Regions from separate parts of the Roseixanthobacter finlandensis genome, predicted to be linked through region 2. Evidence: predicted binding sites of a transcription regulator. Region 2 holds the regulator's gene; the other holds the start of a gene.
The links. The regulator LexA, encoded in region 2, represses DNA repair genes until DNA is damaged. The targets are predictions, from matches to a motif close to TGTTCNNNNTGTGTTCNG.
Positions count from the first base shown of each region.

Region 1: V5G24_RS01520 (helicase-related protein) is a predicted target of LexA. The motif match lies at 2,136-2,153, and genes of this name have one in related genera.

Region 1 covers NZ_CM195536.1:300,490-304,698, forward strand. The annotation lists gene V5G24_RS01520 (helicase-related protein) at 1-2,031, opposite strand, end outside; gene V5G24_RS01525 (hypothetical protein) at 2,394-2,720, shown strand; gene metX (homoserine O-acetyltransferase MetX) at 2,823-4,034, shown strand; gene metW (methionine biosynthesis protein MetW) at 4,059-4,209, shown strand, end outside.
Region 2 covers NZ_CM195536.1:2,506,776-2,510,984, forward strand. The annotation lists gene V5G24_RS11695 (ComEC/Rec2 family competence protein) at 1-1,423, shown strand, start outside; gene lexA (transcriptional repressor LexA) at 1,466-2,185, opposite strand; gene V5G24_RS11705 (molybdopterin molybdotransferase MoeA) at 2,323-3,537, opposite strand; gene moaC (cyclic pyranopterin monophosphate synthase MoaC) at 3,576-4,058, opposite strand; gene V5G24_RS11715 (DUF2147 domain-containing protein) at 4,063-4,209, opposite strand, start outside.

The sequences.
Region 1 (4,209 bases), 2.2 Mb from region 2:
GCCATAGCCGCGCAGCGTGGCGCGGGCGGCCTGGTCGAGGGTCTTCATCTCCTCGGCGACGCGGCTGCGCTCCAGCACGCCGAGCGCCTCGACGATCTGAAACGCGATGCCGCGCCCGATGCCGGTGATGTCCTCCGCCTCGCCGAGCTTCAGCAGCGGGCCGAGCAGCTTTTCCACATGGGCCTTCAGCCACAGCGTGAGGCGGGCTTCCACTTGCTCGCGGGCCGGGCCCGTCAGATGCTCGTCGGCGATGATCTTGAAGCGGGGTTTGAGCACCTCTTCGCCGGGGATCAGCTTGGCGATCGGCTCGCCGGTCCAGCGGATGGTGCCGTCGGCGGTGAGCACGAAGGCTTCATCCACCGCCTGACCGACCCGCGTCGCGCGTGCCTCGATCTCTCCCGCTAGCGCCTTCTGGGCGGCGGCGCGCAAGGCCTTCGCTTCCTCTCCCCCGGCGGCGGGGTCGGGCGCGAACTGGAATCCCTGGAGGTGGCCGATCACATGGCCCTCCACTTTAACATCGCCGGTCTTGCTGATCTCAGTCTCGAGCATCGTATTCTCTCGCAGGCGTCGCATGAGCACGCTGGTCCGCCGATCCACGAACCGCTGAGCCAGCCGTTCGTGCAGTGCGTCGGAAAGCTTGTCTTCGACCCCTCTTGTGACGCCTTGCCAGTGCTCCGGATCCGTGAGCCAGTCGGGGCGGTTGGCGACGAAGGTGAGTGTCCGCACCTGGGCGATCCGTCTCGACAGCGTGTCGATGTCTCCTTCCGCGCGATCGGTCAAGGCGATTTGACGCGCGAACCACTCATCAGGGAGTCGTCCCCCGTTTCCGACATGGCCGAAAATGGTCGAAACCAGCTCCGCATGGGCACCCGGAGAGATCTTGCGATAGTCCGGCACCTGGCATGCGTCCCAGAGCCGCGCGATGGCGGCAGCATTGGTTGCGCGTGCCGCTACGTCCGCGTCGCGGCTCATGATTTCGAGCACTTGCACATCGTCCGCCGTCGGCGCGCGGGTCAATCCCTCCTCGCGTGGCGGTACCGAAAGGCTCTCCATCAAGGATTTGAGAGAGGTGAAATCCGGCACCGCGTTGCGCCATTGCAACACTTTTGCCGTGTCAAAAACATGACTTTCCAGCCGCTCCACCAATTCCGGCTCGAAAGGATCGCAACGTCCGGTGGTGCCGAAGGTGCCGTCGCGGGTGGCCCGGCCGGCGCGGCCGGCGATCTGCGCCATCTCCGCCGGGTTGAGGCGGCGGAATTGCCAGCCGTCGAACTTGCGGTCGGAGGCGAAAGCGACGTGGTCCACGTCGAGATTGAGGCCCATGCCGATGGCGTCGGTCGCCACCAGATAATCCACGTCGCCGCTCTGGTAGAGCTCCACCTGGGCGTTGCGGGTGCGCGGAGAAAGCGCACCCATCACCACCGCCGCGCCACCCCGTTGGCGGCGGATCAATTCGGCGATGGCATAGACCTCCTCGGCCGAGAAGGCGACGATGGCCGAGCGCGGCGGCAGGCGGGTGATCTTCTTTTCGCCGGCAAAGGACAGCGTCGAGAGGCGCGGCCGCACTGACACCGTGACGCCCGGCAGCAGCTTTTCCACCAGCGGCCGCATCGTGGCCGAGCCCAGCAGCAGGGTTTCGAACCGCCCGCGCCGGTTGAGAATGCGGTTGGTGAAGACGTGCCCGCGATCGAGGTCGCAGGCGATCTGGATCTCGTCGATGGCGACGAAGGCCACGTCGAGATCGCGCGGCATGGCCTCGATGGTGGCCACCCAATAGCGCGGATGGGGCGGCTTGATCTTTTCCTCGCCGGTGACGAGGGCGACCTGTTCGGGGCCGACCCGCTCGACGATGCGCTGATAGACCTCGCGCGCCAGCAGGCGCAACGGCAGGCCGATGAGCCCGCTTTCATGGCCGAGCATGCGCTCGATGGCGAGATGGGTCTTTCCGGTATTGGTCGGCCCGAGCACCGCGGTCACGCCCCGCGCCCGGATCGAGCGCGGCAAGACGGCCAGCTTTGTCACATCGTCCATCAGCGCGTGGCGTCCGCAAATCTTGGAGGACTGTCTTGGGAAAGCCCTCTTGATGAAGGCTCTGTATCATATCGGGGCAGGAAGACCAGGATACTAGACCGCAGGGGAACATGGGCGGAACAAAGGCGGAGCGAATCGCTCTCCAGCCGCCGCCACCCCGATGTTCTCCTTTCAGCCCCTGTCCCAGGGCGGGACAGCGGCGCACGCCCAGGGGAACGGATGCGGCTCAAACCCGGTCCGAATCGGCAAAAGCCACGCAAGCGCCTTTTGTTCACGGGTAAGAAGGAACCGCCCCGCGCCCGCCTGTGTTATGGGGTTCGAGATGCCGCGCGGTCCTCCGCGCCGGGCGTGGGAGGGAAAATATGCGTAGGGCTCAGTCGAGATTCGCCGTCGTCCTTGCCTTCGGCCTGGCATGGGTCTCGGCCTTGGCGGGAGGCATCGCCCCGGCCGCCGCACAGACCAGCAACGCACCGCTCGACGTGCGTCCGGCCCCGCAGGCGACCCCGCCGGGCGCGGCCGATGACGCCACGGGCAGCGTGCGTCCCGCGCCCGAAACAGGCGCCATCGTGCCGCGCGGCGCGCCGCAGGGCATCAGCACCGTGCCGCCGGAGCCCAATCCCTCGGTCAATCCCGGCCGCAATGCGCTCGGCTGCCCGGACATGGACCCGCTCTGCCAGAACGGCCGCTGAGGCGGGGCGGAACCTTTCTCCGCGCAAGCCTCGGCACAGGTGCGCCTTCACGCCTGCGTGCGCGCGCTTGACACGGGGATTGGGGCGTCGCTTCTAGGCGAAATGGAAAATCTGGCCGAACCAACGGCTCCGACCACGGAAACAGAAGACGCAATCGCGCGGCGCGAAGCCGATCAGCCCCATTCCCCGGTGGTGCGGTTCGGGCCCGATCGCCCGTTGCGCCTGGATGCCGGGGTCGCGCTCGATCATGTGCAGATCGCCTATCAGACCTATGGCGAGCCCAATGCCGCGCGCACCAACGCCGTGCTGGTGTGCCATGCTTTGACCGGCGACCAGCATGCCGCCAATGCCAATCCCGTCACCGGCAAGCCGGGCTGGTGGGAGACCCTGGTGGGGCCGGGCAAGCCGATCGATACCGAGCGCTTCTACGTCATCTGCGCCAATGTGCTCGGCGGCTGCATGGGCACCACCGGCCCGGCCTCGCTGAACCCGGCGACCGGCCAGCCCTATGGCCTCGATTTGCCGGTGGTGACGATCCGCGACATGGTGAACGCCCAGGCCATGCTGCTCGACCATCTCGGCATCGAGCGCCTGTTCTGCGTCGCCGGCGGCTCCATGGGCGGCATGCAGGTGCTGCAATGGGCGGCGAGCTATCCCGAGCGGGTGTTCGCGGCCCTCCCAATCGCCACCGCCGCCCGCCATTCGGCGCAGAACATCGCCTTCCACGAGGTCGGCCGCCAAGCGGTGATGGCCGATCCGGAATGGGCCGGCGGCCATTATCTCAAGCAGGGGCACACCCCCCATCGCGGGCTCGCGGTGGCGCGCATGGCCGCGCACATCACCTATATGTCGGACCAGGCCCTGCATCGCAAATTCGGCCGCCGGCTCCAGAACCGGGCGCTGCCCACGTTCGGCTTCGACGCCGATTTCCAGGTGGAAAGCTATCTGCGCCACCAGGGGGAATCGTTCGTCCAGCGGTTCGATCCCAATTCCTATCTCTATGTCACGCGGGCCATGGATTATTTCGATCTCGCGGCGGATTATGACGGCGTGCTCGCCAATGCTTTCCGGGGTTCCAAGACACGCTTCTGCGTCGCCTCCTTCACCTCCGACTGGCTGTTTCCCACCGAGGACAGCCGGGCGATCGTGCATGCGCTGAATGCCTCGGGCGCGAGCGTGTCCTTCACCGAGATCGATAGCGACAAGGGCCATGACGCCTTCCTGCTGCATGAGCCGGAATTGTTCGCCATCGCCCACGGCTTCCTCGACAGCGCCGCCAAGGCCGCCGGCCTGCCGGCCGCGCGCGGCCGATGAACGCGCCATGGCGGTGAGAGAATCATGGTGGTGAAGGATTTGGCCCCGGACGACGCGATCGTCCGCTTCTCCTCGGTGCGTGTCGACCTGATGGTGATCGCCGACATGGTGGCGCCCCGCTCGCGGGTGCTGGATGTCGGCTCGGGCGACGGGGCGCTGCTGGATCTCTTGGCCA
Region 2 (4,209 bases):
CTCCTCCATCGCGCCGGCGGTGGAAGAAAGCATGCGCCTGTCCGGCCTCACCCATGTGCTGTCGATTTCCGGCCTCCATATGGCGCTGGTGGCGGGCACGCTGTTCGCGCTGGTGCGCGGGCTGCTGGCGCTGTTCCCGCCCTTGGCGCTCGGGGCGCCGGTCAAATCGCTCGCGGCGCTCTGTGCGCTGACCGGAAGCGCGCTTTATCTCGTGCTGTCGGGCAATGATGTCGCCGCGCAGCGCTCGTTCCTCATGCTCGGCCTGGTGCTGCTGGGGGTGATCGTGGGGCGCGCCGCGCTGACCTTGCGCAGCGTCGCGGTGGCGGCGGTGCTGGTGTTGGCGGCGGCGCCGGTTTCGGTGCTCGATCCCGGCATGCAGATGTCCTTTGCCGCGACGCTCGCGCTGGTGGCGGCGTTCGAGCGGCTGCGCCCGCTGCGCCTGGGATGGACGGCCGAAGGGCCGGTGGCGCGCATCGCGCTGAAGATCGCCCTGTTCGTGGGCGGCCTTGCGCTGACCTCCCTGGTCGCGGGCCTCGCGACGGCGCCTTATGGCGCCCTGCATTTCCAGCGCATCGGCGCCTATGGCCTGCTCTCGAATCTCGCCGCCATGCCGGCGGTGAGCTTCCTGGTGATGCCGTTCGGCCTGCTCGGCGTGCTGCTGCTGCCGTTCGGACTGGATTCGCTGGCCTGGCCGATCATGGGGCTCGGCATCGACATCATGGTGGGCGTGTCGGACAAGGTGGCCGCGCTGCCGGGCGCCGGGTTGCGGACCGATTGGTTCAACCCGCCTTCGGTGCTCGCCGCGAGCCTCGCCCTGCTGTGCCTGTGCCTGCTGCGGGGACGGCTCGCGGCGATCGCGCTTGTTCCGGCGCTCGTGGCCCTCGGCCTCGGCGGCGCGCCGCCGCGACCGGACATTCTGATCGCGCCGAACGGGCGCACGGTGGCGGTGCGCGCGGGCGATGGGCGGCTTTCCATCCTCGGGGCGACTTCCAATCGGATGGTGGCGGACCAATGGCTGAGCCGGGAGAGCGATAGCCGCACCGCGCAGTCCGAGGGCCTTGCCGACGCGTTTCGCTGCGACCGGCTGGGATGCACGGCCACCACCTCGGGCGGCGTGCTCGCCGTCTCCCGTCGGCCGGAGGGGCTTGAGGCGGACTGCCTGAACGCGGCGCTGATCGTGAGCCCCCACCCGGCGCCGAAAAAATGCCCGGCGAGGGTCGTCACGCCCACAGACATGGCCAATACCGGCACGCTGGCCTTGTTTCGTGCGCCCGAGGGGCAGGCATCGCTTGAGGGATGGCGCATCGTCCCGGCGCGGTCCGCACGTCAGCAGCGCCCGTGGATGCCACTTCTTCCGCCGGTCACCGAGGGGGAAAGAGAAGCGGGGTCCGCTTCACAGATCGAGGACGATGCCGCCCGCTGACGCCGCCAAGTGAGGACCGAAATCAGGTTGAACCCGGAAAACTCAATAGCGGCGCATCAGGCCGACCAAACGCCCCTGCACACGGATACGGTCCGGGCCGAAGATCCGGGTCTCATAGGCCGGATTGGCGGCTTCCAGCGCAATGGATGCGCCCTTCTTGCGCAGGCGCTTCAATGTGGCTTCCTCATCGTCCACAAGGGCGACGATGATGTCCCCGGTCTCGGCGCTGTCGCATTTGCGGATCAGCACCGTGTCGCCATCCAGGATGCCGGCCTCGATCATGCTGTCGCCGCGCACCTCCAGGGCGAAATGCTCGCCGGTGCCCAGCATTTCGGGCGGCACGTTCAAGGTGTGGCTGCGGGTTTGGATAGCCGAGATGGGCGATCCGGCGGCGATCCGGCCCATGACCGGCACGGTCACCGTCGGCGCGGTTTCCTCATCCTCCGACGGCGGGCGCACACGGCCGAGGCTGCCCTCGATCACGCTCGGGGAGAAGCCGCGCCCGCCGGCGGTGGCCGCACGGCTCGCGGCAAGGCCGGGGGCTGCGCTGTCCGGCAGGCGGACCACTTCCAGCGCCCGGGCGCGATTGGGCAGGCGGCGAATGAAGCCGCGCTCTTCCAGGGCGGTAATCAGCCGATGAATGCCGGACTTTGAGCGAAGGTCGAGTGCTTCCTTCATCTCGTCGAAGGAGGGCGGGACGCCGGTTTCCTTCAGGCGTTCATGGATGAAACGCAACAGATCATATTGCTTGCGCGTCAGCATGGTCTCACCCGTCCCCATCCCGCTTCCGTCTCGGCAGCGATGTCCCGCAAGAGATCATTGAAACCGAAACAAATCATGAACAAGCATTAGCTGTTCCTTTTGTGTTCCGCAAGGGTGAACATCGCGTTAACGGTATTTCAGGAGGGCAGCTGAAGCACGGAACAGGCATCGCCGGTCTCTCCGGCGGGTGCGAAAGCGGGCCGGATCAACAGGCAATCGGCCATGGCGAGCGTGGTGAGCATCGAGCTGTCCTGGATCGGCAGCGGCGTCGCGACCAAGGCTCCGTCGTCGGCGAACGAGAGGGTCGCGCGCATATAATCCACCCGGGAATCATTGGCTCTCACCGGGCAGCCGAGGCGCGCCGCGCGCAGGTGCGGGCCCTGAGTGGCGGCTCCCTGGAGCGCGTTCAACAGCGGAACCAGGAACAACACGGCGCCGACATAAGCCGACACCGGATTTCCCGGCAGGCCCAGCACGCGCATGGCGCCGCGCGCGCCGAACATCAGCGGCTTTCCCGGCCGCAAGGCGATCTTGTGGACGGTCAGCGTCACCCCCTCGCTGCGCAGGGCGGGCGCGATCAGATCGTGCTCACCCACCGAGGCGCCGCCGGAGGTGATCAGCACGTCTATTCCCGATTCGGCCGCGGCGCGGATGGCGGCGCGGGTCGAATCAAGGGAATCGCCCACAAGGCCGAGGTCCACCGCATCCGCCCCATGGGCGCGCGCCAGCGCCGCGAGGCCATAGACATTCGACACCACGACGTCGGAGAGCGCGCCGCGGCCTTCTCCGGGGCGAACCAGTTCATCGCCGGTTTGCAGAATGCCCACCTTCGGCCGCGCGATAACGTCGAGCGTGGCATGGTCGGCCGCCGCCGCCAGCATCACGTCACGACCGGTGAGGCGGCGCCCGGCGGGAAGAATCAGGCTGCCGGCGGGAAAATCGAACCCGGCCTTGCGCACGTTGCGCAGCGGCGCGGTGGCGGCGGTGGTGGTGATGAGATCCCCCTCGCGCGCGATATTTTCCTGAATCACCACCGTGTCCGCCCCCGTGGGCAGGAGCGCGCCGGTGAAGATGCGGACCGCTTCCCCCGGCGCGACTGTGCCCGCAAACGGACGCCCGGCGGCGGATTCGCCGATCACGCGCAAGGTGGCGGGAACCTGCGCGATATCGGCGGCGGCCACCGCATATCCGTCCATGGCCGACATGTCGGCGGCCGGCTGGCTTCGCCGCGCCCAAAGATCGGCGGCGAGCACGCGGCCCGTGGCTTCGGCAACCGGCACGGATTGCACGGACAATCGCACAACGCCGGCCACCACAAGCGCGAGGGCCTCATCCACTGGCATCAATGCCATGTCGCCCTGCTCCCGATTTAGTTTTTAGCTCAGGCGCCTTAGGCGTCGTCGGCGCGCCATTCGCCGGAGCGGCCGCCAGCTTTCTCCAGCAGGCGAATCCCCTCGATGCGCATGCCGCGGTCGGCGGCCTTGGCCATGTCATAGATGGTCAGGCAAGCGAGGGAAACCGCCGTCAGCGCCTCCATCTCCACCCCAGTCTGCCCGCTAGTCTTGACGCGGGCGCGCACGACGAGGCCGGGGAGGGTGGCATCGGGCTCGATCTCCACTTCCACCTTGGAAATCATCAGCGGGTGGCACAGGGGAATGAGCTCATGGGTGCGCTTGGAGGCCATGATCCCGGCGATGCGGGCGACGCCGAGCACGTCGCCCTTCTTCGCATTGCCCGACAGGATCAGCTCCAGCGTCGGCGCCGCCATCACGACCCGCCCTTCCGCCAATGCCTCGCGCGTGGTGACCGCCTTCTGCGAGACGTCGACCATGCGCGCGGCGCCCTGGGCATCCAGATGGGTCAGTTCGGTCATGGCGTCAGCGGCTCCTGGTCCAGGTCTGTGTCTTGCAGAACGGCACGATCACGCAGCCGCGTACCTTGAGGGTATTGTCCCCGTCCAGGGTCAATGTGGCGCTATAGGTCTTGCCGTCCTCGGCATTATAGATCTCGCCGCCCGTCCATTC